Regions from separate parts of the Clostridium sp. FP1 genome, predicted to be linked through region 2. Evidence: riboswitches for the same ligand, from Rfam matches in the RefSeq annotation. Region 2 holds a riboswitch; the other holds the start of a gene.
What was found. A riboswitch is a leader RNA that binds a small molecule or an ion and turns the genes downstream of it on or off. The one in region 2 is predicted to bind cobalamin.
Positions count from the first base shown of each region.

Region 1 (16,889 bases), 1.9 Mb from region 2:
CTACCGGTACCCAAACCACAGTTTTATACGTTCCTAATATAAAACTAAAATCCCAGCGTTTTTACACCGTTTATGCTATAGGCCTACTTAATGGTCGACCAGGCCTTCAAGCCTTAATCCCTCTTGATGGTAGTTCTTATTTAGAAATGCGAGAAGACTAAATATCGAGTGCCACCCACCTGGCAAGTGGCATCTTTAACTACATTTCAGAAGGAAGGTCTCCTACTTCTACACAAGAGAAAACTTCTGTAGGAATATAAATCTCCATCAGAAGTTTTCTCTTGTAGCTCCAAAGGCGATAGTTTAAAATTTAAGAAAGCTTCTATAATATATTAATATATTATAGAAGCTTCTTTTCATGCCCTCATGCTTTTTCTCTCTACCTTATTGATGTCTTTATAAGGAGATGGTATAATGTTGTCAGTTTATACGTGTATATACATAGGTATACATTTGTGTATATAAGTTAATTAACAATAAATGTGTATAATATTATAAACATGGTTTATGTCCCTAGCATAACAAAAGCATATATTACGAACACTATATTTCATTAGGAGGAGAACTTATGGAAAAATTCAAAATTGCTGTAAAAAAAACCTTTAAACGTGATTTTATAGATGCCTTAAGTGCAATGGCATTAGGTCTATTTGCTTCATTAATTATTGGACTAATACTAAGTCAATTATCAAAAATCCCTGGCCTAACCTTCCTTAAAGAGTTCACAGAAATTATTTCAGCTAAATCCCCTGTAGTTGGCTGCGCCATAGGTGTTGCTGTAGCTTGGGGCTTAAAGGTCGCCCCTCTTGCAATGTTTTCTTCAGCTGCCACCGGTGCCTTCGGGTATATGTATATGGGTGGTGGCCCAGTTGGATCTTTCATTGCAGCTGTAGTAGGTGCAGAACTTGGAAACTTGGTGTCTGGAAAAACAAAACTTGATATTCTAATAGTTCCCATTGTTACTATTATTACTGGAAGTATAGCAGGTAAATTTGTGGGGCCTTATATTTCAGTCTTTATGACGGGTTTAGGTGCAGTCATTAATTCCGCTACTAATCTTATGCCTATTCCAATGGGTATCGCTGTATCTACTTTAATGGGCATGACACTTTCTTCTCCAATTAGTAGTGCTGCCATAGCAATTTCTTTGAATATGTCTGGCCTTGCAGCCGGTGCTGCCACGGTGGGCTGCAGTGCTCAAATGATAGGCTTTGCTGTTTCTAGTTATAGAGAAAATAAAGTAGGTGGTTTGGTATCTCAAGGACTAGGTACCTCTAAGCTACAATTACCTAACATAATAACCCGCCCTCAAGTTTGGATTCCTCCTACTTTAGCAGGTGCAATTCTAGGACCTCTTTCTACAACTATTTTTTCCATGAAAAATAATTCTCTAGGTGCAGGCATGGGCACCAGTGGCTTTGTAGGTCAATTCGGTACCCTTGCAGCTATGCAAGGCAGTGAACCTACTTCTATAATAGTTTTAAAAATATTATTTTTACACTTTATAGCCCCCGCAGTCTTAACCTTAATTTTCTCAGAGATTATGAGAAATAAAGGTTGGATAAGGGAAGGAGACTTAAAGCTAAAACTCTAGTGCCATCTAAGTTGGTGCCACCCACGTGGCAAGTGGCATGTTTAAAGTTAAGGAATCTCCTATAATACATGAATGTATTATAGGAGCTTTTGTTTTTTCCTTCCAATATATGCGATACTTATTTTCAAATATATCTTAGGCGGTAACCTTGTAGATTAGAAATAACTTAATATGTGTAAAGAATATTTTAAATAATGGGCATAATAAATAAGAGAACCATATAACTCTGTTTCTTAAGGGTTAATTATTTTATCTGAATTTTTATTTGAATCTAAATGTGATAAAATATAGATATGAGGTGAAGCGTACATGCCAAAAATAGATATACCTTCAAAACGATTAATTCAGATAAGACCAGAAGATTGGGTAAAGCTTTTACTCCCTGGTTGCAAATGAGAATGGATTAGTGAAATGAAAACAGAAAAAGTACCCAAAACGGAATCAAGATTAGATTCATTATTTTGGGTTGAAAGTCCAGATGGTCCATACATTTTAAATATAGAACCTCAAGGCTACAAAGACAAAGCAACGCCTACAAGAATGTTAAGATATAGAGCAGATATTTGGGAATATACTATGTCTAAAGATAGAAGTACACCTAGAATAAATCAAGCAGTAATATTTTACTTTCCGGAACATGACAATGAAAGAAATACACTAAATGATGATTGGCAAGGAAAACTAACTATTGATTATAACTATGAAGTAATTAAAGTATGGGAGCTTAAGAAGGAGTTAAAATTGATTATCTTTTTTCCCCTTAATTCTTCCCTTCCATATACTGCAACTTATATAAATTACTATACAACCCCTGCTTTTCAAGCAATTCCGCGTGGTTTCCTATTTCTCGTATCCTACCTTTATGCAACACTATTATCTTGTCTGCATTTTTAATAGTAGATAGTCTATGTGCCACAATAATTGTAGTACGGTTTATTGTAAGCTTACTTAATGCATCTTGAATTAAGCTTTCAGTTTCTGTATCTATATTAGAAGTAGCTTCATCCAGGACTAGGATTGGTGGATCAAAAGCTATAGCTCTTGCAAAGGCTATTAACTGTCTTTGACCTTGTGAAAAAGTTGAGCCTCTCTCATTAACAGGCGCAGAATATTTCTGGGGCAATTTTTCAATGAACTTATCAGCGTTCACATATTTACAGGCTTTTATTATTTCCTCATCAGAAATGTTTTTATTATTTAGTCTTACATTGCCTTTTATGTTCCCTGCAAAGAGAAATACATCCTGAAGCACTGTAGCTATGTTTTCTCGTAGTTGCTCTTTCCTCATATGCTTGATATTCTGTCCATCTACCAATATTTCACCTTTTTGAATGTCATATAATCTAGTTATAAGGTTTATAATAGAGGTTTTTCCCGCACCTGTAGCTCCCACAAAGGCTATTTTCTCACCTTTTTCTATATTAAAACTAACATCTTTTAAAACCCAATCTTCATCTTTATATGCAAACCAAACATTTTTAAACTCTATATTTCCCTTAAATCTATCCACTTCCACCGGATTTTCAATATTATTAATTTTTTCTTGGTTGTCCATAAGCATAAAAATTCTTTCTGAGGATGCCATGGAGGATTGGAGTATATCATATTTTTCTGTTAGGTCAAATATAGGCTGGAAAAATTGCATTAAATAACTTATGAAAACAAATAACACCCCTAGTTTTATATTTCCATCAATTGCTCTTATTCCACCAAACCATAAAAGTAGTGCTAAGGTTAAAGATGAAAACAAATCCATGGTAGGTCTAAAGATTGCAAATACTTTTATTTGCTCCATGGTAGCCTGCTTATAAGATTTATTTACCTCATCAAATTCCTTATACTTTTTCTTTTCTTTACCAAAGACCTGAACAGTTTTCATACCAGATATATTTTCTGATATAGAGGAATTTATTTTTGCAAGTCTAGCTCTTACTTTTCTGTAAGCCTGCCTATCATACTTTTTGAATAGGAAAGCCGTGAAAATTACAAAGGGTAGTGCCCCTACAGTAATTAGTGCTAATTTAACATCTAGTATGAACATAGCTATAACTATTCCCACTAGCATAAACAAATCCTTAAATAAATTAACCAGCACAGCCGTATACATTTCATTTAACGTTTCCACATCATTTGTTACTCTAGTCACAAGGCGCCCCACAGGGTTTTTATCAAAGAATGATAAGGATAGGCCCTCTACTTGCTTAAATACTGCTTCCCTAATGCTAAACACAATCTTTTGTCCCGTATATTGCAATATATATGTCTGAATATAATTAAGTATAAAAATCAGAATAGCTATTATCACAATATATACTGCAGTTTTTATAACCTGCTGGACATCAGTTTTTCTTAGTATTTTCAAATCCGCTGGCTTTATAATATCTGCCTTATAGGTAGTGCCACCTTGCGTAAACTTATCAACTTTTATATTGAATTCAGTGTTTTCTTGTACTTTGCCATGGATAATATAGTAACTATTATTAAGATATACCATAGAGCAGGGTTCACCATCTTTAATGTCTCCTTGAACTAAATACTTGTCACCTAGAAGGATACTATTCTCTAGAGGCTCCGCTACAATGGTGTAGGTTTTATTGTAGCCCATTAGATTGTTATCTATAGCATTCTTTATGAGGTATGGGCGAGCTAAATCCATAGCTGTTACTATTAACATTATGAATATTACGAGTGTTATGTACCACCTATATGGTTTTGCAAATTTTAGAAGTCGCCTCATAAGCTTTGAGTCATATTCTTTAGTTATATTCTCTTCCTCATTATTATAGTTTTCCACCCGTTGCCACCTCCTCATCAGATTGGATTCGCTCTTCTATAAGTTGCTTTTCATAAATGTCTTTGTATATTCCAACTTCATTTATAAGATCTGCGTGGGTTCCTCTTTGAATGATTTCGCCCTCTTCTAGCACAATTATTGTATCTGCATCTTTTACTGCAGAGATTCTATGGGATATTATAATAGAGGTTTTTTCCTTCATTATTCTTTTTAGGTTTTGAAGAATCTTAACTTCTGTTTTAGCATCTACCGCTGATAAGCAATCATCTAGAATCAATATGTCTGGATTTTTAATAAGAGCCCTTGCTATAGACGTCCTTTGCTTTTGTCCACCTGAGAGCGTTACTCCTCTTTCTCCAACAATGGTTTCAAAGCCCATAGGGAAATCCATTATATTATCATAAATATCTGCCTCTTTAGTGCTTTGAATTATTTTATCCATATCTAGCTCTTCAAAGGCTAAATTTATATTCTCTGACATTATATTAGAAAATAAGAAGGAATCTTGAGATACAAAACCTATATTTTCTCTTAATGTATTTAATGGAATCCTATTTATATCTTCATTATTTATAAAAATTTTATCATCTTCCACGTTATAAATCCTTAGGAGTAATTGGGCCAAGGTGGTTTTACTACTGCCTGTGCGACCTACTATACCTAATGTTTGTCCTGACTTTACAGTTAAACTAATATTAGTTAAGGCTGGCTTTTCCATAGTTTTATACTTAAAACTCAAATTATTTATAACAATATCTCCTTTAAGTGTTGCACATGCATTGGTATTTACATCAAAAATTTCAGGCTTTTCTTTTAGAACTTTTTCTATTCGCTCCAGCGATGCAAACCCTCTTTGTATAAGATTAATTACCCAGCCTATAGCCATCATTGGCCAAATTAGATTTGCAAGATACATATTAAAGGCTATAAAATCCCCAAGAGATATGTTTCCGTAAATTACATATACTCCACCTAAGGCTACTAATAGTACCAGGCCTAGTGATGCAATAAATTCAATAAGCGGTGAAAATAATCCCCATATTCTAATAAGAGACATATTAGCTTTAAAATTATTGGTGTTTTCTACATCAAACTTTTGAAACTCACTTTCTTCTTGTACAAAGGATTTAATAATTCTTATGCCAGAGAAATTTTCTTGAACCATATCTGTAAGCTTTGAGAAGGCTTCTTGAACCACAGTAAATTTTTTGTGCATTATCTTGCCGAATTTAAGTGATACTATGCTTACAAAAGGAAGTGGCAAAAGTGATAATAGCGTCAGCCTCACATTTATACTAAGCATAATAACAATAGTTGCTATAGTTAAAACTACAGCATCTATAATCATAATTACACCCTGTCCTAGGGCCATTCTTACCGCATTAAGGTCATTAGTGGCTAGCGCCATAAGATCTCCTGTTTTATTTTCATCATAAAAGTCTGTAGATAAACTTTGCAAATGGGTGAAAAATTTGTTTCTTATATCGTACTCCACATATCTTGAACTACCCACAATGAAAATTCTCCACACGTATCTACCTATTGCCATAAGAGCTGCGACCAAAACTATAAGCAATATATATTTTAATAGTAAACCTTTACTTGCTGTACCCTTCGAAATATTGTCTGTTATAACTCCTATTAATTTGGGCGGTATTAGCTGACATATATCAACTATTATTAAAAATACAATTCCAAACAAATACCTTTTTCTATAATCGTAGGTGTACTTAAAAAGTTCTCTGATTTTTTTCATGCTTTCCCCCTCTTTCCTGTTGCTACTTGGTTCTATTGGGCGCTCGCCTGTTGCCATGTAGGTGTCACCCATGGCATTTTTGGATTCCATGGGATTATGCTTAGACTCTCTAATTGAATTTTATTTGTAATATATTCTATTTTTATATTTAAATTCCTTTTTAATTCAGAAATATTACTATAGATTTTTTTAGTCTATGGTCTTAGCCTATATGCTGGACGTACAAAAGGAGCTGCAAGCGAAATCCCTGCAGCTCCTTATTTAACAATATACTATTTGTATAAATCGCTATAAATTATCTTAAATACTTCCAACGCTTCTTCGATTTTATCTTGCAATAGGTATTTTTTATTTTCTAATTGCCTTTTACCGACCTCGGTGATTTTATAAATTTTCTGAGCCTTCTTCGCGTTACTCCATTCACCAACTACTAGTTTTTCCTTTTCCAATCTTTTTAAAAGAGGATATATTCCACCTGTACTAGGAACCCAAAGACCATTTGTCCGCTCTCCTATTTTGTGAGATATATCATTTCCATTAGTTTCACCTAAACTTAGAATAAATAATGCGTACAGTGGTAGTAATCCTTTTGTGAATACTTGCCCCACTGCTTCTTTTTCCTTTTGAACTTTTCGGAGTTCTAGAAGTTTTTTCTTATATTCTTCATAAAGTCTTTTTTCTTCAGCCCTAATGTCTATCTCACTTTCTTTAATCTCTATATTAGCCATCTATATTTAAGGTTCCTCTATACAAACCATTCCTATTAAACCTGGTCCACTATGAACTCCTGATACAGGGCTTATATATCCACCAAATTCTATAGAAATAACGTTTGGATGAGGACGTATACTCTCCATTACTTTTTTAGACTCTTCTAAAGCATCGCCGTGAACTATATAAACTCTACACTTCTTTTTATCTAAAATATTGTTTGTAAGTTCTACAAGCTTATTGAGTGATTGCTTTCTACCTCTTACCTTTTCACAGGTAACATACTTACCATCAGTATCTACAGCGATTATAGGCTTAATATTTAAAAGCTCTGCTATAGTACCTGAAACCTTTCCTATTCTTCCACCCTTTTTTAAGTACTCTAAAGTGCCTACTAGAAAATATAGATGGATTCTCTTTTTAATAGAGGGAATAGCTTCTACAATTTCTTCAAAGCTCTTTCCTTCTTCTATAAGTCTTCCACATTCAGTTACTATTAACCCTTCACCAAGAGCTATAGATTGTGAGTCACATATGTGTGTATTAATTCCTGGATGATTTTCACTTGTAAGTTTCATTGCATTGAATATACCCGATAACCCAGTAGACAGCGTTACTGCTATAGCATGAGTGTATCCTTGTTCTTCCAATTTCAAAAATAGTTCTTCCATATCCTTCATCGATGGCAGTGAGGATGTAGGTACTTCTTTTTCCATATTTGCATAAACTTCCTGTGATGTAATATCTACATTGTCTAAATATTCTCTATCAGAATAGATAATCCTAAAGGGTAATACATTAATATTATATTTCTCTATGAGTTCTCTATTTAAATCGCTTGTAGTGTCTGTAATTAAAGCTATTTTGTTCAAATTAACTCCTCCTATATGCTTTATATTGACATTATATCACTATCGATTATATGTATCAATAGTGATACATAAGAAAAAAATTACGTGGGGACGGTTAACAATTAATTCAACTTTATGTAAGGGGACAGTTAACAATTAATTCAACTAATTACGCAAATTGGAGGAAACAGCTCTAACATAAAAACAACCCTCTTTAGCTACTATAACGCTAAAGAGAGTTATCTAAGGAAGATTCTACTCTAACTCCATGTACTCACCTATAATATCTAATAAACTCTCACAATCTTCTGCTTCAACTAATTCCCCATTTATTCTGGCAATTAATGTATTACCGCATTTATCGCAAGCACCTATACATTTATTAAGGGTAACTGTACATTCTGGGTACTCATTTCTAACAGCTTCAACAACTTCTTCTATTCCTACGTTATGCTTACAAAAACTAATCTTCATATATGTAATCTCCTTTTGCTGATTTTACTAAATGCAAAATATTTTCTTCTAATGTATTGTACCAAAAAATTCGAATAAAAGGAATATAGTTAATTCTTTTGCTTTTCATCTATTTAAATATTTCCTTAAACCATTCTAAATTACCAAAAAAATGCACATGTCCATAGGCTGCTAAGGTGTTTTTCAAAGCATATCCACATTTCCAACTTTTATGGCTACCATCATAAATCTGTTTAGAAAGTTTGAATACATTTTCTGCCTCTAGCTCAACAGTAGATTTATGAAATTCATGACAGTTTATACTCATGTTTTTGGATATAATATTATTATCTAACTCTACCTTGATTTCTGCATATCCAAAATTCTGAAGTTTTTTTGTCAAAGTATAATAACCTTCAAAAAAACCAACTGTATTATTTGATGTTTGCTCTTCCACACCTAGTTTTTCTCCTAAAGTAAGATACATTAATCCTCCACATTCCGCATAGCAACGCAGCCCATTATTAAGAGATTTTTTTATACTTTCTAGCATAGATGCATTTTGAGATAACTCTTTTATAAACACCTCTGGGTATCCTCCACCTATATAAAGAAAATCAATATTACTTGGAAGCTCATCATCCTCAATTGGACTAAAGTATATAACTTGTCCCAGTTCCTCTAAAAGCTCTAAATTTTCTTTATAATAAAAACTAAAGGCTTTATCATAGGCCACAGCTATTTTTTTTCCCTTATACTCCACATGAAATTTATCTATGTATTTTTCACTTTCTTTAAATCCATCTAATAATAAATTCATATCCAAATGCTTTTCTAATAACTGAGCACATATTTCAATTTTCTCTTCTAAATCCTCGACTTCGCTGCTTTGAATTAACCCTAAATGCCTACTTTTTAAATCTAACCTGTCATCCTTCGGAAGATAACCTAAGACCTTCAAGTTACAGTTTTCTTTAATAGATGCTTTAAGTAAATTATAATAACTTTCTGTTACATTGTTTAGTATTATGCCCTTTATATTAGCGTCTTTGAAATTCGCTATTCCATTTATTTCTGCACAAAGAGTTGCTACCTGAGCCTTTGGAGACAATACAAGTATAATAGGTAAGTCCAAAACCTTTGATATGTGATAAGTAGAATAGGATGTATCTGTACCTTTCCCATCATATAAACCCATAACACCCTCAACCACCCCTAAGTCACCATCGCCTCTAGAAAAGCTAGCTTTAACTCCCGCCTCTCCCATAAGATATAAATCTAAATTTCTTGAATCACTACCGGTTATCTTTGTATGAAAAGCTGGGTCTATATAGTCAGGGCCTACTTTGTACCCTTGTACCTTAAATCCTCTATTTTTTAGTGCTTTCATAATTCCCAGTGTTACTGTGGTTTTACCACCACCACTGCAATTCGAAGCTATAATTATACTCTTCATTTTTAATCTTCACATCCTTGTTTTGCTAGAATTCAAATAGTTGTTATCCATCTTCAATGTTTACCTGTCCCCGCCTAATTGCCGTATTTATATCCAATGTTTACCTGTCCCCGCTTGATTAAACTTTAAATTTCAAACTCTCTAGCATTGCCACCAATTTTTCATTGCTACCCCTATCCTTAATAGCCAGCCTTATATACTGTTTATCAAGTCCTCTAAAATTGTCTGCTTTTCTTATTACAAAGCCTTGTTCTAGGCAACTCTTATAAAATTCCTCTGAGTTTAGTCCTTTTTCAAAGGCAAGTCCTTTTTCAAAGGCAAGTCCTTTTTCAAAGGCAAGTCCTTTTTCAAAGGCAAGTCCTTTTTCAAAGGCTAGTCCATTTAATTTGCAAAGCACATAATTTCCATAGGTTAAAAATACTTCTTCTATAAAATAAATATTTTTCAATGATTTTAAAAATCTAGGTCTTTCCTCTCTTATCCACTCTTTGCTTTTTTGAATATATACACTATCCTTTAACACATGGCGTGCTGCAACTTCTGCAAAGCAATTTATGTTCCATGGGTTTTGTTTTGATTTAATATTTTTTATTAAATCAGCATTACTACTTATTCCATACCCAAACCTTATACCAGGCATTGCAAAAAATTTAGTTAAAGCTCTTATTATAAATAAACACTTGTACTTTTTAACTTCGTCTACAAAACTGTGCCTGGAATCTCCCGTAAATTCAATAAAAGCCTCATCTATTATTATTACTTTATTATTACTCTCACAATATTCAAGAATTTTTTGAAACTCGCCTCTATCAATGATATTGCCATTAGGATTATTGGGATTACCTAAAACCATGGCTTCTACCTTTTGTAATTTATTTAAAATATCTTCATAATCATAGGAAAGCTGAGCATATTCAGTCTTTAATAAGTCATTATAATTAATATCCTCTTTTAAATAGGAATACTCTATATTACAACCCCACTTTTTAGCATCAATCTCATACTCTACAAAAGAAGGCACAACAATTAATAAGCTTTTATGACAAGCTATAACCAAGTCAATTATTTCTGCAGCTCCGTTGCCTAAAACAAAATACTCTTCTGGGCAATCAATATATTCTCTTAAAGCTTTTAACACATCTCTATATTGAATATCTGGATATCTTGTTAAGGCATTTATTGCTTCATTAATGTTATCAATGAAGCTTTTAGGAACCCCTAATGGATTTATATTAGAACTATAATCAATTAACTCTCGGCCCTGAAGTAATCCATCAGTATAAACGTCTCCACCATGTATCATTAAATACCTTCCTTTCTATTTATAACTTTTCAGAAGCCACCCAGCTTCTTCAATATACTATCTTTTTAAACGCAAAAAAAGTAGTAAGCTTAAGATAGCGACTACTTTTTAATTAATTTATAATTAAATTAACTATATTAAAAAGCTATTTCCCTCCGAAATCTTTGTTAACATCATTTAGGCAGGTCTCCTGGCTTTTGAAGAGCTATCCTCAATTACAGTAGCGGGGGCTGCTGCGGATTTAAACCGCATTCCCTTTTCACCTATTAAAAGGCACCTAAAATTCTATTCTATTTTAACTACAGTTTATTATAATTACGCCCTCATGTCAATAAAATGCTTGGGGACGGTTAACAACTTTTTGAACTATGAATATCTTCACCAGTTAAAGGCAATAATATAAAAAATTATATAAAGAGGTGTTTTTTATGGCAAGAAAAGCAAGATTAAAAACAAATGATGCTATATACCATATTATGTGTAAAAGCATCACTGAGGTAGATTTGTTCAGAGATGATGAAGATAAGAAAAAATATTTATCTCTTGTAAAAAAATACAAAGATCTCCATCATGTTAAAATTTATGGGTACTGTCTTATGGATAACCATTCACATCTATTAATTGATGCTAATGGTGCAGATATATCAAAAGTCATGCATGGAATAAATTTTTCTTACGCAATGTACTTTAATAAAAAGTATAAAAGAGAGGGCCATCTTTTTAAAGACAGATTCAAAAGCAAAATAGTTGATAGTGATAGATACTTAAGGACTGTATCACTATATATACATAATAATCCTACAGATATAAGTGAATTTAAAGATTGTCCTGAAAAATATGCTTTTTCTAGTTTGGGAATATATATTGGAAAACGACGTGACCATTTAAACATAGTTGATTACGGATTTGTCATGGGCTTTTTTGGTAATAATCTTAAACTGGCAAGGAATTATTACTATAGCCTTGTTTTTGGATGCACCGACGAAAAATTAAAAGAAGAATTTGAATTTAAAGATGAAAAGACAAAGTATTGCAGTGTCCGGACAATACTTGTAAGAAACTTTAAGCCTGAAGATATCATAGAATTTATAGCAGTAAAGATGAATATAGCAAAGCTCCAACTTCATATGAAGTACAGTCGAAAACTTGTAGAAGCAAGAGCATTAACCGTTGTTTTAATGAGGAGTATTTGCAATTTAAAATCCAGTGATATATCCAACATACTTGGAAACATTACACCAGCTAGAGTATCAAAATTAAGCAGTATTGGTCTAGAATTAATTAGAACTAACAAAAACTACGAAAATATCCTTGAGGAATTTATTAAATGTTACGCTGAGTAATTAATATTAAGCTTAATACCTTATTGTATCTCTATATTTTAATTTATAAAAAATTACAAGATAATATAAAGCTATTTTTAATTAAATAAATTTGGACAAGCCTTTAAAAATATCATATCTTATTAAAATATCCCATGAAAATAAGTACTGAAAACATCATTAATTAAAAAGTACAAAGTTTCATAAAAACCTTGTACCAAAATATAGTTTAATTAATTGTTAACCGTCCCCGCTTAATTCATAGCTACAAATAAAATCATAATTAAAATTTCAACTAATTCATTATTAGCACCTAAACTATCTCCTGTAAGTCCCGTAATTTTGCTTTCACAAAACTTATTAAAGAGTAAACTTAAAAGGAGCCCTGAAGCTATTAATATAACACTTTTATTAAATCCTATTAATAAAGTCCCAAGTATAATAGTTGTAATACCTGTAATCACAACCCTTTTAACGTCTATATTGCCAATAAATATATTGCCTGAGCCATTTTCTTTAGCATTTTTTCCGATAAAAGATAAAAACACTACAGTAAACCTTGCAATTACTGGCGTTGCAATTAATATAAATGGTAAATTTAATTCTATGATAGTATATACTGCTGCGTATCGGGCTAACATATCGAATACTATAGCAACACTTGCATAAGTACCTACTCTACTATCCTTCATAACTTCTATTATTTTATCTTTACCACCTTTTAAGGAAAAGAAACCATCGCAGGTATCTCCAAGTCCATCTACATGCAAGGCACCAGTAATAACTATTGGTATAATAACTACAAATATTGATGTAATATTTATTGGTAGCGCTTTTATTAATATATAATAAATTAACCACTGAATAATTCCAATAAATAATCCTACCACAGGAAAAAATATAGATCCTCGCCTAAAGTTCTCTTTTTCGCATTTTAAATTTATGTTTATCGGTATACGTGTAAAAAACTGAAAAAACAGTAACAAATCATTTAAATATTCTCTCATTTTGTTTGCTTGCAAAGACTTATCCCTGCAAACCTCACCTCTTTCCTAAATATGCGTTATGCATTATGGTATCAATATATAAATTCCCATATTCATATTTTATAACGCTTATATCTCCATTTTTACAACCAAATTTCCAAAATAAATCTATGTTTTCGTTCATAACATAACAATATATAGCTCTTATTACTCCAGAATGAGTGCAAATTAAAATATTATCACATTCTAATTTTTTAATATCCTCCATAAAGCTCTTAACTCTTTCACATAACTGAATATAACTTTCACCTCTAGGAGGTATAAATTCCATCCAATTATTTTGCCAACAAAGACATTCTTTGGGATAGAGCGTCTTAATTTCCTCATAGGTTTTTCCTTCAAAATCTCCAAAATTAGTCTCATTTATTCTATTATCCTGTATAACTTGAATTTCCGCTTGTCCTAAAACTAAATTAGCCATTTCTGTGGTTCTTTTTTTATCACTAACATATACTCTATCTAATTTTATATCATTAAAGAAAGCATTAGCTTTGTTTCCTTGACTTATGCCAATTGCATTTAGACTTATATCCAAATTACCATAATAGGAGCCCCTTCTATTTTCTTCTGTCTGACCATGCCTTAACAAATAAATATTCATAATTTCTCACCTAAATCGTGCCCCATGGTATTATCCCTTATATCTATATACTTTTTGCTATCCAAGGTTGCCTCTTCAAAGGTTCCCATATTATCCATTGTGAATAACGCCGCTTCGATTATATTAAACGCAAGAGGGCACCCTGAACCTTCGCCGAGTCGCATATTCAAATTCAGCATAGGTGCAAGTCCTATTTCCTTCATTATAAACGCTGCTCCAGGTTCCGCAGATAAGTGAGATGCAAATATATATTCCTTTACTAGGGGATTTAATTTATAAGCACAAAGTGCAGCTGCTGAAGCTATAAAACCATCGATAACAATGGGCACTCTATTTTTCGCAGCGGATAGGAAGCAACCACATAGTGCTGCAATGTCAAATCCTCCAACTTTTGAAAGTACATCAATAACATCATTTTTATCTGGTTTATTTACTTCAATAGCCTTTTTAACCACTCTTTTTTTATTCGTAAATTGTTCCTCCGTAATTCCTGAGCCTTTACCTACAGACATCTCTACATCAAGCCCCGAAAGAACACTTAAAATTGCTGCACTTGTGGCAGTATTTCCTACACCCATTTCCCCTGTACCAAACAAATCATAGCCTTTATTTGCCAAATCGTCAATTGTTTCTATACCAATTTCTATAGCTTTTATTGTTTGCTCTTTAGTCATTGCAGGCCCCTTAATCATATTCATAGTACCGTATGCAATTTTTCTATTTATGATTTTAGGGTTATTAAAGTCTGCATCAACCCCTACATCTACAACTGTAATATCACTTCCAACAAATTTTGATAAAACATATACGCCGGTAATTTTTTTAGTAAAATTATTAGTAACTGTAGCCGTTACACTTTTAGGGCAATTAGATACTCCTTCTTCTACCACTCCATTATCGCCACACATTATAACCACATTTTTTTTATTAATCTTGTTATGTATCTCTCCAGTAATACCCGCCATTTTGGCTATAATATTCTCTATCTCACCAAGACTTCCTATAGGTTTTGTTAAACTATCAAGTCTTTCCCAAGCCTTTTTCATAGCTTCTATATTTGCCGGTTCAATACACTGCAAAGTATTTTTTAAAATTTCCACTTGCTTATACCCCCGTTCTGATCTAAGTCTACCCCTTAATTTTAACACATAAACCTTAAATAGTGTTCAATAGTTGCATTAGTTTAATTAGTTGTTAACCGTCCCCACTTAACTAACTAAAAAGCAGGGACAACCTAATGTCCCTGCTTCTTAATAGATATCGTTATCGTCTATAACTGGTAAACTGTCTAAATTATTGGATTTATCTCCATCAGGTAAACTTCTGAGGAATTCTTCACCTTTTTTTGAAGTTGATATAGAAACTCCGCCTATATTGCCTTGCCTCGCCAAAAGGACTGCTTGTTCTTTTGAAACTATATCTCCATTTTCAAATTCGTAGGCTGTTATTTCTCCACTATTGTCCTTAACTACTCTACTAATCATATGAGTTGAGCTTTCTTTTTTATCCATAATTACACTCCCTCCCTTAATTCATTAAACACATAAAATATGTGTTTCTTATTTTAGATACATAACCAATGTTAAATAGATTATAAAACGAAATATCTACTTATACAGTTTTACCAATTATATAATTATTTATGAGAAATATTTATATATTTATCAATAATACTACGAGAGTTATTCCAACTTGGTTGTACTATTTCTTATTAGCATTGTTATCATATTTTACTAGATAAAATTTGCGCCAGTGGGATTTAGAATTTAAATTTCAAACAAATATTATCCTACACTAGCCTAAAATGGAGGTGTTTATTATGATCCAAGCTATATATTCGAGAAAATCTATAAAAACTATAAAGATGCAAGTGGTTCTGTATAAAGTCATTTAGAAACCATATGCTCCATCTACGAAGCCATAGTTCTTAAGCTAACACTGCTTTGAATCGGAACTTCTTGTAATGTACAGTAATTTTACTGCTAATTCTAAATAAAATATAAGTATCCCCAAAAAAAAATAACAAGTCAATATGCTAGCATACTGACTTGTTATTTTTTCGGCTTTGTCTAAACAAAACTATGAAAGGATTTATTCAAATTTAAAATCCTTAAATTTATCTTTTAATATATCTCCTAAAGTTAAGCCTTGCTCTTCACCATTATACTGTGAAAGATCACCATAACTTTTATCTAATGCTTCTTTAATACTTAAACTTATTCTTCTATCTTTTTCATTTATATCACCAATTTTAACTTTTACAACATCTCCAACCTTTAATACATCAGAAACCTTTTCTATACGATCTTCTGATATTTCTGATAGATGAACAAGTCCATCTATACCTGATGGTAGTTGAACAAAAGCACCAAATTCCATTATTCTTACTACAGTTCCCTCTACTATATCATTTGTTTTATATGTGCTTGATATATTATTCCAAGGGTTTCCTGCTGCTGCTTTAAGTCCTAGAGATATTCTTCCTTTTTCTCTATCAAGATCTATTACACGAACTTCCAATTCTTCTCCAACAGATACTACTTCTGATGGATCTTGAACTCTTTTCCATGATAATTCTGAAATGTGAATAAGACCATCAACGCCACCTAAATCTACAAAAGCACCAAATTTAGCTAGTCTAGTTACAACGCCTTTTCTCATGTCGCCCTTTTTAAGTTCATCCCAAACTAAATTTCCCTTAGCTTCATTTTCTTCTTTTTCTATAGCTTTTCTAGATAAAACTAATTTTTTGTTTTCTTTCTCTAATTCAATTATCTTAACTTCCATAGTTTTTCCTTTAAAATCTTGTAAATTTTCTATGTAGGCATTTGACATTTGTGAAGCAGGTATAAACGCTCTAATTCCGTCAACATCAGCCGTAGCTCCACCTTTTACTATTTCATTAATAGTAATTTCAAAAGTTTTATTTTCATCTAAAATTCCTTGCAATTTATCCCATACTTTATCGCTATCTCCACTATTTGTAGAATCCATAGATTCCT
Region 1 covers NZ_JAAMNJ020000001.1:4,317,741-4,334,629, forward strand. Annotated here, with positions in the region: gene G9F70_RS20595 (DUF4397 domain-containing protein) at 1-161, shown strand, start outside; gene G9F70_RS20600 (PTS transporter subunit IIC) at 569-1,594, shown strand; gene G9F70_RS20605 (ABC transporter ATP-binding protein) at 2,355-4,388, opposite strand; gene G9F70_RS20610 (ABC transporter ATP-binding protein) at 4,375-6,144, opposite strand; gene G9F70_RS20615 (PadR family transcriptional regulator) at 6,417-6,872, opposite strand; gene G9F70_RS20620 (DegV family protein) at 6,879-7,727, opposite strand; gene G9F70_RS20625 (DUF1450 domain-containing protein) at 7,962-8,180, opposite strand; gene G9F70_RS20630 (cobyrinate a,c-diamide synthase) at 8,290-9,615, opposite strand; gene G9F70_RS20635 (pyridoxal phosphate-dependent aminotransferase) at 9,734-10,918, opposite strand; cobalamin riboswitch at 11,081-11,214, opposite strand; gene G9F70_RS20640 (transposase) at 11,347-12,261, shown strand; gene cobS (adenosylcobinamide-GDP ribazoletransferase) at 12,495-13,247, opposite strand; gene cobC (alpha-ribazole phosphatase) at 13,282-13,887, opposite strand; gene cobT (nicotinate-nucleotide--dimethylbenzimidazole phosphoribosyltransferase) at 13,884-14,987, opposite strand; gene G9F70_RS20660 (DUF3892 domain-containing protein) at 15,138-15,398, opposite strand; gene rpsA (30S ribosomal protein S1) at 15,979-16,889, opposite strand, start outside.
Region 1: linked by a shared signal. The riboswitch ahead of G9F70_RS20635 (pyridoxal phosphate-dependent aminotransferase) and the one ahead of G9F70_RS11560 (sirohydrochlorin chelatase) in region 2 are both predicted to bind cobalamin.

Region 2 (16,889 bases):
CAAACCAAATAATAGCAATTGTTGTAACATTCATAATTAACATCATTATTGGCATTAAAAACGCCATAATTTTATTCACTTTTACAGCATTGTCCATAAGGTCAGCATTAGCATCATCAAATCTAACCTTTTCAGTCTCTGTACGATTAAATGCGCGTACAACTCTAATACCAGTAAGTGATTCACGTAATACAAGATTCAATTTATCTATTTTTACCTGCATTGCTTTAAATAACGGCATAGCGTATGCAAGAGTTGCTCCAATAATAATTCCAAGAAGCGGAACTACAACTGCAAAAATCCAGGTTAGTGATGCATCCTCTCTTAAAGCCATAACAATACCACCTAGGGCAGTTAAAGGTGCAAAAAGCATAATAGAAAAAATCATTACGGTTACTGTTTGAACCTGAGTAACGTCATTTGTAGTTCTTGTTATAAGAGTGGCAGTCCCCACCTTATCAAACTCATGTAGCGAAAACCCTTCAACTTTAGCAAACAATTTATTACGAATAATCCTACCAAAGCCTACAGCAGTTTTTGAAGATAGAAATGAAGCCATAACTGAGCATATTACGCCACCCAGTGATATAATTAGCATAATTCCACCTAGTCTAAGAATATAATCTACACCTTTATACGAGCCACTAAATCCTAAAAATGAAATAGTTTGAACTACATCCTTTTGTACTATCCCCTTGTCAACTATATCTGCCGTAAGTGTTGGCAAATATAGATTTGCAAGTACTTGAATAAAAATCAATACAACTATTGCAACTATTTGCAATGTGTATTGTTTTAAAAATCTAAATAATTTAATCATTTAATATCATCTCCATTCACTGTTATTGTTTATTTTGTTGGTCGCCTAAAAGTTTCTTAAGTGTACTTAGACCTTCAAAAATTTTATGAAGTTCATCTTCACTTCCTCTACTCATTGTGCTTTGTATGTTTTTTTCAAACTGCTTTTTAAAAATTTCATGCATGTCATTAAATTTGGGTGATATACTTACATAAACTACCCTCTTATCACTTTCACTTCTTTCTCGTACTACCATTTCCTGCTTCTCAAGCCTATCGACGATTCCCGATACAGTACTATTGGATAAACAAAGCTGCTGGCTAAGTTCTGTTATCTTCATCTTCTTTTTTTTACTTAAAAGTCCGAGTACCATGCCTTGAGGTGCAGAAATACCTGCTTCACAAAGCACCTTACTTGTATTATGTTTAAATAACTGCATAACCTCTTGAAACAGCTTTGCAACTTCTATGCTATCATTTAATATTTCCACTACAACACCACCTTAAAATATATTTCGCTCCAGTACATTTCGTATACGTATATTTCGCTTACGAAGTACATTATATTCCCAAAAAATTTTTATGTCAATACCTATGCAAAAAAAAACAAAAGAACAGACTAAAATGTCTGTCCCTGTGAGAGTATAATAATTATCTTGCAATTTCAATTAATTTTTATCCTCATTTTGCTTCTCATCGTAATCATCCTCTAGTGCATGCTCCATTGCAATACCAACATCACCTATGGATTCCTCACCCACATTTTTCAAAGTATCCTCAATTTCATCTCTATTAAGATTTATATCTTCAACTATATTTGCATTTTCATCAATATCCTTTTGTATACCTCCATTATTATCTTCTAGATTGTTAGTAACATTTTTTTTTGTTTCTATAGAGCAATTTTTAGTGAATAAAGCTACAGCAGCACCTCCAATTGCAACACCCACTACTGCTAAAGCCAAAAAACTTTTATGATTGCTAACCTTTTGTTTTTTTCCATTAAACTCAATATTTTTTGCTAATTTGTCTAAATAGTTCATAATCTATCTCCTTATATAATTTTTTTGCTTACTATATTATATTGTTTCCTTATTATTATAAAAAATTCTGCTTGAGTTCACTATATATTAAGTTAAACATTTAATAAAATTTAACTAGAGTATTATATAAACATTTGGTACCATGTTTATATGAATATTTTTTAATGGGTAACTTAAAAATAAAATAAGCACTCTAACAACGAAAGGAGATAATCTTATGTCTAAAAAAATTTATAACAAAAAAGGTAAAGAAGAACTAAAAAAGACACTGACTCCTACTCAATTTGAGGTAAGTCAAGAAAATAGCACAGAAAGATCTTTTGATAATGAGTATTGGAATAATAGTGAAGAAGGAATTTATGTAGATATTAATAGTGGAGAGCCATTATTTACCTCTCTAGATAAATTTGATTCAGGCTGTGGGTGGCCTAGTTTTACGAAGCCACTAGTGGAAGAACATGTAAAGGAAAATAAGGATGTAACCCATGGAATGATAAGAACAGAAGTAAGAAGCAAATATGGTGACAGCCATTTAGGACATTTATTCAACGATGGTCCAAGTGAAAAAGGTGGATTACGATATTGTATAAATAGTGCTGCATTGAAGTTTATACCTACTAATAAACTTAAAGAAGAAGGGTACGAGGAGTATCTAGAACTATTTTAAAAATAAGGTAGTTCTAAGAAAATATTATTTTATGTAAAATATTTATAATTAATCAATATTAATTAATATAACCATATATTTTACATGTATAATAGTGTAAAATATACATGTACCAAAATTTAAAATGATAGCTTACTTTTCTAGCGAAGTTCAAGCATCAAATGAACCCGGGGGGATTTTATATGAATATTTTATTAAAAGAAGTAACTTCTGATAACTGGCTGGATTGTGTACATTTAAAGGTGTCAGAAGCTCAGAAGCATTTTGTAGCACCTAATTCATTTTCTTTGGCACAATCAAAATATGAACCTGACTGCACACCTATGTGTATTTATGATGATGAAACTATGGTTGGATTTGTTATGTTTGGAATAGATGAGGATGAGGATAAAAATGTTGATGATGAATTTTGGATTTGCAGGTTTATGATTGATGAGAAGTTCCAAGGAAAAGGATATGGCAAGAAATCAATGGCAAAAATCATTGAATATATTGGCAATAATTATAATTATGATGAGGTATATCTTAGTGAGGTGCCTGAAAATGCAGTAGCTAAAGGTTTATATAAGAGTTTTGGCTTTGAATTTACAGGTGAAGTTGAGGATGAAGAGGAGGTTATGGTTTTAAAACTTAAATCATCACCTGCAGTGCTGTAACACTAACAACTTCAGAAGGAGATTTACCCTTCTACTGAAGTTTTTTTCTTTGCTATAATATAGCTAAACCCACATATAGAGCTTGTCTGCTTGCTAAAAATCTCTGTTGCTATTTTACTGATTTTTTAATTCTATAGAGCATGTGTCATAATTTCTTTTCGAACTTCCTCTTCTCCTATTTCCCTAAGCCTTTTAATATAGTACTCCATATCTAAAGAAGCCATTATATCTTTTCTTTTTGAACATGATTCTATATTCTTTAAAAGCTCTTTTCTAAAATCGCCTAATATATTTACAAATATACTGTAGCTATCATCAAATTGAAGATCTAATTTCTTTCTTAGTAATTTGCTATAAAAGGGACATTTACCATTAGTAGATAATGTTATTGTTAGGTCTCCTCTTTTAACTTTTGCAGGAACTATAAATCTACTACTTTCTAAATCATCTACTACATTTACAAGAATATCTTTTTGCTCGCAGTCACTAGCTATTTCAAAATTAATGCCCCTATCATTAGTGGCTGCAATAACTATAAAAGCACCTTTAATATATTCACTTTTATAAGTATCCTCAATATATATAATGCTTTTGTCCACATTTTCAACTAATGAATTTATGTTTTCATTAATTTCCTTGGAAACTAGCGTTACTTTAGCTCCATATTCAATAAGCTCATTAACTTTCCTAAAGGCAACATTTCCGCCTCCAACAACTAAACATTTTTTATTTTTAATATTAATCATCATCGGATAGTATTTAGTCATAGCAGCATTCCCCCAAAAGATTTATGTGTTTTAATTAATACTATTTAAAATTTTAATGCTCACTAGTCAGTATTTTTATATTGACCAGTGAGCATTATGACTATATTTCCATCTTAAAATTAATCTTCCTTAAGCCATCTGCAAGCATCTATTGCATAATAAGTAATTATAATATGCGCACCCGCTCTTTTTATTGATGTTAACATTTCCATTGCAATATTTTTCTCATTAATAAGTCCCTTTTCAGCTGCAGCCTTAACCATTGCAAATTCACCACTTACACTATAAGCTGCTATTGGCACATCAAATCTATCCCTTGCCCATCTTATTACATCAAGATATGAAATTGCTGGCTTAACCATAACAATATCAGCACCCTCTTTTATATCATCCTCAATCTCGCACATTGCTTCACGTATATTTGCTGGATCCATTTGGTATGTTTTTCTATCTCCAGATTGTGGTGCAGAGTGAGCAGCTTCCCTAAAAGGGCCATAAAATGCAGATGAATACTTTGCACTATAAGACATTATTGATACATTTTTAAAATTATTTTCATCCAAGATATTTCTAATAGCCCCAACTCTTCCGTCCATCATATCAGATGGAGCTACCATATCCGCTCCAGCTTTTGCATGGGACAGCGCTATTTTTTCTAAATAATGAAGTGTTGCATCATTATCAATTACACACCCGTCCATTATTCCACAATGTCCATGGCTTGTAAACTGACACATGCATATATCTGTAATTACTAAAAGTTCTTTATTAAGCTCCTTTATTTTTCTTACACCCCTTTGAACTATTCCATCATCTGTCCAAGCGGAAGTTCCAACCTCATCCTTTGTATCTGGAAGTCCGAACAAAATGATACCCCTGATTCCAGCCTTCTCAACCTCATCTATTATTTCATAAAGCCTGTCCACTGAATAATGATAATTTCCTGGCATTGATGAAATTTCTTCTTTTATATTTTCACCCTCTACAACGAATATTGGTAATATAAAGTCCTTAGGTGTTAATATTGTCTCTCTTACTAAATCCCTTATTGCTGTACTTGCTCTTAGTCTTCTTCTTCTATTAATCATTTTTTTCTCCTTTTAATTGCAACAAATTTTTGATTATTCCATCACTAGAATATTCATCGCATACACTATATTTAATATTGTTTTTACTGAGTTCACTGCCCGTTATGGGACCAATGGCTATACATTCTTTTTCTCTTATTCTATTTATTCCTAGCATTGATATCATATTTTTAACCGTTGAAGGACTTGTGAAAATAACAATATCCACATTATCAAATGCAGCCTCATTTTGAAGTGTGCCCTCCACAGTTTCATAAATAGGAACCTCATCCACATCGCAATTAAGTTTTCTAAGTTCATCTCCTAGATATGCTCTGGAACTTTTGGACCCAGGAATTAATATTTTATCACCAGGTTTTGCATGTTTTTTAATCTCTAATAGAAGAGACTCAGAAACAAATTGCTCTGCAATAATTAATGGGTTTATTCCCATGTTTCTTATTGCCTGGGCTGTAGCAGGACCTATTGCACAAAATTCCCCACCTACTTTTCTAATATCAAATGCACTAGCCTTTAAATATTTGAAAAATAAATTAACAGCATTTACACTTGTAAAAACTAGATAATCATATAAATTTAGGTTTTTAATATAATTCACTAAATTTTCTGAGGTATCCACTATTTTAATTGAATTTATGGCAGTTACCTGGGCACCTAAATCAAGCAGTTTTTCACTAATTTCTTCGCTTTGCTGCTTTGAGCGTGTTATACATATGTTTTTCCCAAATAGAGGTTTTCTTTCATACCAATTAAGTTTCTCACTTAAACCAACAACTCCTCCAACTACAATTATACAGGGAGATGCAAGTTTAGATACTGCTACCTTACTACATATATTACTAAGAGTTCCCACAACTTTTTTCTGCTTTGAAGTAGTTCCCCTCATAATAACAGCACAAGGGCACTCTGCATCTTTATTATTATCTATTAGTGAATTCGTTATAATCTCTATATTTTTAAGTCCCATTAAAAATATCAATGTTCCAGTTAAACCAGCTACACTTTTCCAGTTTATATCTAATTTCTCTGCACTTTGTCCAGTAAATACATGAAAACTCTGCGATACTCCCCTTTGAGTTACAGGAATTCCTGCGTAATTTAAAACAGCTATAGCTGAGGTAATTCCTGGAATTACTTCAAATTCAATTTTCTCATCTTCAAGTCTTAGGGCTTCCTCACCACCCCTACCGAATATATATGGGTCACCTCCCTTTATTCTTCCGATGGTTTTTCCTTCTCGTGCTAGGTTTACAAGCATATCATTTATTTCTTCTTGGGTTTTGTAATGGCATCCAGGTTCCTTACCGCAGTAATATATTATACATTCTTCATTTAAATATTTTAAAAGACTATCATTTGCAAGCCTATCATATAAAACTGCATCACACTTTTCAAGAATTCTCTTACCCTTAAGTGTTAAAAGTTCCTCATCTCCAGGGCCTGCTCCAATCAAATATACTTTTGACATAAAAAGCACCGCCTTTCCTTAATCATTTATTATCTTTTCACCAAGCAATTCTCCAAGCCTTATATAATCATATTTGCTTCCCAATATATCTTTTTTAATAAATTTTCCGTTTATCTCAAATACGCCCATTATATACATGTCCTCATTTTGTATCCTAGCATATGCTCCAATTGGAGAATGACAGCCTCCATTTAATCGTCTCATAAAACTTCTCTCTGCATCCACGCATATCCTAGTTTCCAGGTGTTCTATGCTATTTAATATATCAATATATGAGCTTGTCTTTAATGCTTCAATTCCAAGGGCCCCTTGACCAATAGCAGGTACAAAATCATCCACATCGAGATACTGAGTTATAATACACTCCATACCACACCTTTTTAGTCCAGCTGCTGCCAGTATAATGCCATCCAAGTTTTCTCTTTCTATTTTTTCCACTCTAGTTTGAATGTTTCCCCTTATGGGTACCATTACAGCATCTGTTCTTAGTTTCATAATCTGGGCAGAACGCCTTTGACTACTTGTCCCAATTCTTGCGCCCTTTGGTAAATCCTCAAGAGGAATACCGTTCATAGATACATAAACGTCCCGAGCATCCTCACGAATGGGCATTGAAACTATTTCAAAGCCCTCTGGCATGGCGTAAGGCACATCCTTCATACTATGAACAGCGGCTTCTGCACGTCCCTCTAGCATTGCAATTTCAATTTCCTTTACAAAAACGCCCTTGCCACCTATCTTATCAAGGCTTACATCAAGTATTCTATCTCCCTTTGTATCCATTAATAGCTTTTCACAAATTAGTTTATGTTTTTCGTATATCATACTCATAACAAGATCAGTTTGAACCTGTGCTAGCTTACTTTTTCTTGAAGCTATTATTATTCCCAAATCATGACCCAACCTCTCTAAATACATATTTTATATTAGTCCAATCATAAAATCATGGCTAGTAATTTATCCATATCACCTATTCCATCCTCAAATCCACGTCCAATTACTATAGGGGTAATCCCACATTTAAAACAAGCCTCTATTTTCTCTGGTGTTCCCCCAACGCTTCCGCTATCCTTCATAACAACATAATCCGCATTATATTCCTTAAATAAACTAATATTAAGATCTTCAGAAAAGGGTCCTAGCATCCCAATAATGTCCTTCATTTTAATATTGTTATTAACGCACTCCTGAATACTAAATATTGTGGGAAGTACCCTATATATAAATCTCTGCTTATCTTTTATCGCCTCAAAATCTTTTATATTCTTAATCCCAGTTGTAAATAGGATATGTCCCTGAACTCCTTTTAAAAATTCAATACATTCTGATATGTTGTTAACATAAACAACATTTTCAAATTCAGTTTTTTTACGTACAAATCTCAAGTATTTAATTTTAACCTTCTCGCAGGCAAGTCGTGCATTTTCACTGACTTCAATTGCGTAAGGGTGGGACATGTCTATTACAGTCTCAACGTGTTTTATTTTGATAAATTCTAGCATTTCTTCATAATTCATTCTCGAAACCACAACATTCTCATGTTCATCGTCTATTACCTCACTGCCACTATAGGTTGCAACAGATATAATATACTTAAGTAACCCCTTTATTTTAGATATTAAAATAGTGCTTTCTGTGGTTCCTCCAATAATCCATATCAAAGGTTGTAACCCCTTGGAGTTATCATTTTACCATCTTTTATATAGGTTTTGCTATTACCAATAAGTACAACTGTCATCATATCTATAAATTCAAAATCCACAGTGTCAAGAGTTACCATTTTCCTATCATTACCTTCTCTACCTGCATTTTTTACAAGCCCTACTGGAACTTCTCCATTCTGATACTTTCTTATTATTTCATTTGCTCTTTTTATTTGAATTTTTCGGCCCCTGCTCTTTGGGTTATATATAGCTATTACAAAATCAGCACTCGCTGCCGCTTCAAGCCTTTTTTCAATAACCTCCCAAGGTGTAAGTAAATCACTAAGGCTTATTGTGCAAAAATCATGCATAATAGGTGCTCCCAGCTCTGATGCAGCGCAAAAAGCAGCACTAACTCCTGGAATTACCTCAACTTCTATATCGCCAGCTAGTTCAAGTATTAACCCAGCCATACCATAAAGCCCTGGGTCTCCAGTGCTTATAATACAGGTATCAATTCCATTTTCAACTTCCTGCAAGGCCAATTTGCATCTTTCAATTTCACCCTTCATACCAGTTGAAATGATTTTTTTACCTACTATTATATCTTTTACCAATTCTATGTAAAACTTGTATCCAACCACTACTTCACATTTTTTTATTACATTTGCCGCCTTATATGTAAGATTATCAAGACCACCAGGGCCAATACCAACTACGTAAAGTTTAGCCATTATTTTCCTCCTTTAGAAATAGCAATAGTTATCCCATTTATTGCAGTTCTACCAACTATTATTTCTCCACCAGAAATATACGCGCAGGGCTCACATACTGAAGATACTCCAATTGTCTGCTCAACAAATGCGCTTTTATTAAATCTACCCTGAACTACCTTAATAGCTTCCCTTGAAATTACCAGCATTTCACATTTTAAATACTGACAGGCATCTATTATGCCTTTTTCATCCTGCTTTACATCAACGGTTGCAATTTGTTTTATACTATTTATACTTAAATCATTATCAATAAATACTGTCATTAGCGCATGAATTATCTCGTCCATGGTTTTTCCACGTCTGCAACCTAGTCCTACTGTGATATTTTTAGGTCTTAAAATGCAACTAGGTTTATCATAATTAATATGGAGTTTTGAACAAACAAATATTGCTCCTGCTTCATGATGCTCTACAATACTTCCATATCCTATTTTAGCTTCAATTTCAGATTGGATCTTTATATCTTCTCCAGAAAGCATCATAGATGTTATTTTTTTTGCATCGCAAAAACTCTCAATAAAAAGATTATTTCTTTTTGCAAACATGTCAACTGCTTCTATTCCTCTGCCATCTGAGGCTGTTGTAATTATGGCTTGGCATTTAAGACACTCTGCTATGCTTTCTGCAAGCTCATTTGCCCCACCAATATGCCCTGACAAAAGACTTATTGAGTACCTTCCCAGGTCATCCACCACAACTATCGCAGTATCAACAGTCTTATTTTTTATAAAGGGCGCTGATATTCTAATTGCAATTCCTGTTGAAGAAATAAAAACAATTCCATCATAATCCTTAAAAATACTATTTAGATTAATTTTGTAATTTTCCTTAGAGTATATATGTACTTCATAATCTGAGGAATACTTTATTCTCTCTGCAATAGCTTCTCCACTCCTTGTAAAGTAAAGACAGGCAATTTTCATTTTACTCCCTTTCGGAAGGCATGGGTAAATCCAGGATGGTATAATAATGAGCGTTCATATTCTCCCTCTATAAAGTATCCCACTAAAATTTGAGAAAAATTCCCTATCCCCTCAGCTTTTACTTTTTCAGCTATATTGCAAAGCCTCCCCATTACAATTTTTTGCTCTGGCCAGGTGGCTTTATAAACAACTGCTACTGGAACATCGGAACTTCCATAACCCTTAATAAGTTTTGCAACTACATTTTCAATATCTTGAACTGATAGGAATATAGCCATAGAGCATTTATGCGAAGCAAGCTTTTCTAAATCCTCCTCAGGTGGCACTGGTGTTCTTCCTTCCATTCTAGTAATTATTACAGTTTGGCTTACATTTGGAAGAGTAAATTCTTTTTTAATGGCTGCAGCACTTGCCGTAAATGAACTCACTCCTGGAATAACACTATATTCCATATGGTGTTTATCAAGTTCATCCATTTGCTCCCTGATTGCTCCATAAATTGATGGATCTCCAGTATGAAGTCTTACAACTATTTTATCACTGTTTTGCTCACTTACCATTACTGAAATAACTTCTTCAAGAGTCATTGAGGCACTATTATATTTTTCAAAACCACTTTTGCAAAATTTCAAATGTTCTTCCCATACAAGAGAGCCTGCATATATAACTACGTCTGCAGCTTCTAAAATTCTTCTTCCTTTAACTGTTATTAAATCAACATCCCCTGGTCCTGCACCTACAAAATAGATCACTATTATTTCCTCCTTGCATATATCAAAGACATATAATCGTTGTCTTCAAGTATTTCTGATTTTTCATATATTAATGTTTCATTTTCTTGTGTACACCTTTTCACACAAACATATTCAAACCCATGTTTTGTTAGTTTATCCATTATATCTAATTTGTTTTTTATTATCTTAAGTACACAAACTGTATCAACCCTCTTAAGTATTTCCTCGTCTAGAGTCCCATCTGCAAGGTAAAAGCTTTCATCCCTTAGCGTTAGGGGCAATGAAAGTCTTGATGCCGCTGCATTAAATGAAGTTATCCCTGGAATAGTTTCCACATTGAGATCCATTTTTTTAAGCTCAAACATCAAATATAAATAAGTACTGTAGGTCATTGGATCACCAAGGGTTAGGAATACTCCAACTTGGCCCTCACCTAGTATTTCATCTATTTTAATGGCTGCATTTATATATCTTTCCTCATTGTCTTCACCCATAGGAAACTCAATTTCAATAACCTTCTTGTCCACAATATAATCACTAACTATTTTTCCTGCAAGACTATTTCCATTGCTACTTGGCAAAAACACATAATCACAACTACGAATTAGATTATAACCCTTAAGTGTAATTAGCCCCGCATCCCCTGGCCCTACTCCTATCCCATAAATCTTCCTCATATTTTTCTCCCCTTAACTATATATACAGGGTTTTGACCCTTCATAAGTCCGAGTCTATCCATAACTGCACATTGAATAAGTCTAACCTCAATATCTTCATAGCTTAACTGCTTTAGCAAATTTTTAAATTGAATCATGTTATCAGGGATAATAAAATTCCCGCAAATAAGTCCACCACTTTGTTGCTTTTCACTTACAGCGCAAACAATATCGTGAAGTTTCCCACCACTTCCACCAATAAAACATTTATTAAAACCTTCAATATTACAAAGTACCTCCGGCGCATTTCCACCTATGACATCTACTGCTACATTAAACTTTTCAGCATTTTTAAAAATAAGCTCTAGTCCTTCAGGCTCTTTCTCAACTGCAAATACTTTTGCGCCAAGTACCGCTGCCTGAATAGATATTGAACCACTTCCTGCACCAATATCTAAAAATACATCTTCAGATGATATATCAAGCATTGCAAGGGTGAGGGCCCTAACCTCAAATTTAGTCATAGGAATCTTTCCACGTATAAACTCCTCATCTCTAAGCCATTTCATTTTCTATCACCACCACTGATATATTCCCTGCTATTTCTATTTCGCCACCTATATCATTAATTAATATAACTTCCTCATCATAAGAAAGGTTATACCCAGTATATATTTTTCCAATTACCCCCAGTTCATATAATCTTTTCGATATAAAATTAGGGTTATTTTTGCTATCCGTAAGTATCACTGATAGCCTACTTTCAATAACTTTTGAGAGACTTTCTTCTCTTCCATGAAGACTTATAAGTAAGGCATCCTGCCAGCTCTTTTTTAGTTTTGACATCATATATTGGAAGGAAGAAATTCCTGGTATTACCTCTCCAACTACAATACCCTTCTTTATCAGGTAATCTATAATACCGAAAAAGCAAGGATCCCCTGAGGCAAGTATTGCTGTATTTACATTATCATTTAAGTTTTCTATTATACTATCAACCCTATTTACTTCAATAACATCATTTACTAAAATTTTTGCGGTGCTAGCTATTCTTCCAAATGCAATAACCCTATCTGCAGATTTTATTGCATTTATTGCTTCCATTGTAAGATAATTTATATTTCCTGGCCCCATTCCAACAACTTTAATCATAGCTTCCTCCCAAGTATTCCATAATCCATTGAATACATAATTACATGGATGCTAAATTCATCATCCTTAAGGTATCTTTTGATTCTATCACTACAACCAGCTATCATATTATTTATCACAAGAGGATAATTGCTATCTATTATAAGCTTAAGTGCCTCTTCTGAGGTTTTACATTCATTAACAGAATTTATTAATGCAAGGGGTGCGCTGTTTAATGCAAGATAATAAACAAAAGCTTCGATCCTAACATCACAAATCTTACTATGTGTATTAAAGGCTCCAATGGATAGCTTGCATAACTTTCCAATATGACCCACAAGGGTTATTTTATTAAAGCCCTTATTTTTAGAGTAAAGCAACATATCACCTATAAAGTTTGATATTTTTATTTTAGCTCCCTGAAGATTTAAACCTTCAACAATTTTTTCACCATAATTTCCGAGAAACAGCACTATTTCCCTTGTTCCCTTGTCATAGGCATCATCAATTTCTATATAAATACTTTTTTTAAGCGCATCTTCAGACATGGGCTCAACTATTCCCTTTGTTCCAATTATGGATATACCATCAATTATTCCAAGATTTGAATTAAAGGTTTTTTTAGCTATTTCTCTTCCCTTTGGTGCGTAAATCACTACATTAAACCCACAATTTGACACCTTTAATAATTCATCTGCAATCATTTTCCTTGGAACAGGATTTATTGCCGCTGTGCCACTCTTTCCCCAAAAACCACTTCTTGTAATTCGGCCTATGCCCTCTCCTCCATCAATGAGGATCTTAGAATCCTCTCGTTTAGACACTCTTGCGTATATCTCTATTTTGTCCGTAGAATCAGGATCATCTCCTGCATCTTTAACAATACAGCAATATGCATGATCTTTTTCTATATGAATGTCCAAGAGCTTCAATGTAAGAATGATTCCAGCTGGAGTATCTATACTAATATTTTCTAATTTTTCTCCACTTAGTAACATTTTAGCTGCAGCCTTTGCTGCCCCAGCTGCGCAGCTTCCAGTTGTATATCCACATCTAAGACTTTTTCCATATTTTATTACGTAGTGATCATTCATGGCGATTGCCGTCACTAGCCATATATATTAATGCATTTACTATAGATGCTGCCACGTTGCTTCCGCCTTTTGTACCTATTGTTGTTATTGAAGGCACATCAAATCCTCTAATATATTCCTTAGATTCTGCGGCCCCAACAAATCCAACGGGAACCCCAATAATAAGCTTTGGTGCCACCTTATTTTCATTTATAAGCTCACCAATTCTATATAAGGCAGTGGGAGCATTACCTATTACAAAAATATCAACTTGGCTTCTTGCTGCATAATCCATAGATGCCATGGATCTCGTTATGCCCTTTAATTTTGCATTCTTAAATATTTCCTCGTGTCCAATAAAACATTCCACGGTGCAGTTTAGCTTTTCAAGTGCTCTTTTATTTATTCCAGAAAGCCCCATAGTTGTATCAGTTACAATTCTGCATCCACCCTTTATTGCCTTAATGCCTTCCTCTATTGCTCCTGATTTTATACTCACTATGTTTTTATAATCAAAATCTCCTGTGGTATGTATTGTTCTTTCCACAACCTTAAGTTCCATTGGAGTAAGTCCATGATCCCCAAGCTCAGCCTCAATTATATCCATGCTTTTATACTCTATTTCCATAGGTTTTTTTAAATACATGTTAATTCTCCCTCTGAATTTTCCTTAAGGATATCAGCAATTATCTTATTGTATCCGATTGGTCTTGCCAATGATATTTTAAGGTCTACATACTTAGCTTTAACTTCTTTCAAAATTCCAGGAATATCATCTTTAATATGAATTCCGCAAAAAAGAAAATATGGAACAACTACTATATTGCGAGCCCCGTTTTTATACATAATATCAATTGTATCCGGTATGTTTGGCGCACATAACTCCATAAAGCACCCCTCTACATTATCTTCTACCTTTAACTTAAAATTATCTAGCACCTTATTAAAAACCTCTAATGCATCTTTTGATCTACTTCCATGTCCAACAACTAATATACTCTTCATCTATTTACTCCTCTCAACTGGATTTTCAACCTTTTAAATTAAAATAATCAAAAAAATAAAAATACTCGACCTGCAAAAGGTCGAGTAAAAGATTTTATAAAATAAAATGCCTTCACATCCCATGTGAAAGCAATATAATGCAAAAAAAAGCATGTATAATTGCTATCCCTTCCCTCCGTAGGATAAAGCTGTATATCATCTAGGCAGGTCTCCTGGCTTGCGGGTCACTCTCCTCCAACCTTCCCAGCGCTTTGCCAGTGGTATGAATTTGTCTCCGTGTACAGTAGCGGGGGCTGCAGTGGATTTAGACCACTTTCCCTATTAAACCTTTAAAAGGTACCTTAAATAACTATTTATTAAGTTAAACTTATTATAAAGTATATTTCCCTTTATTGCAACACCTGTGTAATATTTTAATATTTATATAAGTCTCTATATAAAATCCTAGCCCTACATGTACAATTGTAGGGCTAGGATATAAAATTATAAGCTTAATCCACGTAATACAAAGTAAATTAAAAATATTAACGAAACTAAATACATAGTTAATGAGACTTCCTTATGTTTTTTAGCAAATATTTTTGCTAATGGATAAACTATAAATCCAAAAGCTATACCATCAACTATACTATAAGTCAAAGGAATTAATGTTATTATTAAAAAAGCTGGAAAGCTTTCTGAGAAATCTTCGAAATCAATATTTATAATGTTTTTAATCATTAAACCACCAATAATTATTAATATTGGAGAAATTGCTGCATTTGGAATTATGGTTATTATTGGGATGAAAAACAATGAAATTAAAAATAATAATCCTGTTAAAAATGATGTTAATCCAGTCTTTCCACCCGCAGCGATTCCAGCGGCGCCTTCAACAGTAGATACTGAAGGACTTGTGCCAAGTAATCCACAAAATACGGTAGAAAAAGCTGTAGCACGCAATGCCTTGTTTATTTTTTCAGGCTGTTTTAACATACCTCCAACTTGTCCATGTAGAAGTCCTATGTTTTCAAAAACTAATACTAAAGTAAGAGAAAATGTTGCTACCCAAAATGGTATAGTACCAATTTTGCCAAAATTCATTGTGAAAAACAAATCATTATATGCTGAAAAATTTGGAAGCCCAAATTTTATTGCACCTAAATCTACAATACCAAATGCTATTGATGTTATAGTGCCTAGAAAAATGCTTATTAAAAATGCACCAGGTATATCTTTTAAAAATAAGCATAAAGTAATTATCATAGTAATTAAGAATGCTAAAACGTGAGGATCTGTTAATTTTCCAAGTTGGACTAATGTAGTTGAACTGGAAACTATTAGACCACCCTTTTGTAATCCTATAAATGTTATAAATAGCCCAATACCAACGGTGATAGCTTCTTTTAAACTGTTTGGAATAGATGTTGATAAAATTTCAGATAATTGTGTAAGCGCTACCACAGAAAATAAAAATCCAGCTATAAGTACGGAGGCTAGTGCTTCATGATAGTTAAGTCCCATAGCTCTTACAATAGTATAAGTGAAAAGAGCATTTACACCCATACCAGGCATTATTATCAGAGGGGTATTGCTAATAAAAGCTACTAGTAAGCAACCCACAAGTGAGGCTAATACAGTTGCAATTATTTGAGCATCCATAGGCATTCCTGTATCACTTAATATACTAGCATTTACGACTATTATATAAACTGATGCGAAAAATGAGGTTAGTGCTGCTGTAAATTCGGTTTTAAAGTTAGTGTTATTTTTCTTTAGTTTAAATATTTTTTCCATTTTGTCAATCCTTCTTTTAATGTATCCCTCGCCCACCCACATCAAATTGATGCAATAGGATTATATCACATAATACAAATTAGTAAAGGCAATATTTAGTTGTATCGTAAAATTTTATGCAGATAAAATTAATGATAAACTTCTCGTTCCTATTAAAGAATTCATAATTTGCTTCACATGAGGTACCTGGTACTATCCTATTAAATGATAGGATAGTGTATGTACAGATCCTCCATTTCCAAAGGCTATGCCAAATAATTACTCCCTATTAGAAAGTCTTCTATTATCTCCTTTCTATACTTCTTACCATTTTCACCATAGCCTTAGGGACATTCAAATAAATAACAAGTCAACTTTAATTTAAAATTTAGGCTATGTTTAATAACTTAAAAGTATATAAATCGTTTTTTTATCCAAAATATAAAGCCTATATCTTATTTTACATAGTAATTAAAGATATAGGCTATTCCATTAGTTTATATTATTGATAACATTGTTAATAACGATTCCTTCACATTTGATGAACCATTTAAGAATATTATGATTTTTTAAAACATCCCACCATACCAATTATTACGCCTATTAATAACAATGAAATACTTAACCAAAAAAGAAAACCGTTACCTGTATCTTGCAAGGCAGTCATATATTTTCCTGGCGGAGTGGTCCATGAACCCAATGTTTC
Region 2 covers NZ_JAAMNJ020000001.1:2,402,597-2,419,485, reverse strand. Annotated here, with positions in the region: gene G9F70_RS11650 (ABC transporter ATP-binding protein) at 1-820, opposite strand, end outside; gene G9F70_RS11645 (MarR family winged helix-turn-helix transcriptional regulator) at 843-1,289, opposite strand; gene G9F70_RS11640 (hypothetical protein) at 1,467-1,841, opposite strand; gene msrB (peptide-methionine (R)-S-oxide reductase MsrB) at 2,059-2,508, shown strand; gene G9F70_RS11630 (GNAT family N-acetyltransferase) at 2,691-3,164, shown strand; gene G9F70_RS11625 (bifunctional precorrin-2 dehydrogenase/sirohydrochlorin ferrochelatase) at 3,296-3,931, opposite strand; gene hemB (porphobilinogen synthase) at 4,051-5,019, opposite strand; gene cobA (uroporphyrinogen-III C-methyltransferase) at 5,012-6,487, opposite strand; gene hemC (hydroxymethylbilane synthase) at 6,506-7,378, opposite strand; gene cobK (precorrin-6A reductase) at 7,423-8,148, opposite strand; gene cobJ (precorrin-3B C(17)-methyltransferase) at 8,145-8,864, opposite strand; gene cbiG (cobalt-precorrin 5A hydrolase) at 8,864-9,829, opposite strand; gene cobM (precorrin-4 C(11)-methyltransferase) at 9,826-10,581, opposite strand; gene cobI (precorrin-2 C(20)-methyltransferase) at 10,584-11,240, opposite strand; gene cbiT (precorrin-6Y C5,15-methyltransferase (decarboxylating) subunit CbiT) at 11,237-11,788, opposite strand; gene cbiE (precorrin-6y C5,15-methyltransferase (decarboxylating) subunit CbiE) at 11,775-12,371, opposite strand; gene cbiD (cobalt-precorrin-5B (C(1))-methyltransferase CbiD) at 12,368-13,444, opposite strand; gene G9F70_RS11565 (precorrin-8X methylmutase) at 13,437-14,075, opposite strand; gene G9F70_RS11560 (sirohydrochlorin chelatase) at 14,060-14,428, opposite strand; cobalamin riboswitch at 14,613-14,787, opposite strand; gene G9F70_RS11555 (NCS2 family permease) at 14,912-16,204, opposite strand; gene G9F70_RS11550 (hypothetical protein) at 16,743-16,889, opposite strand, start outside.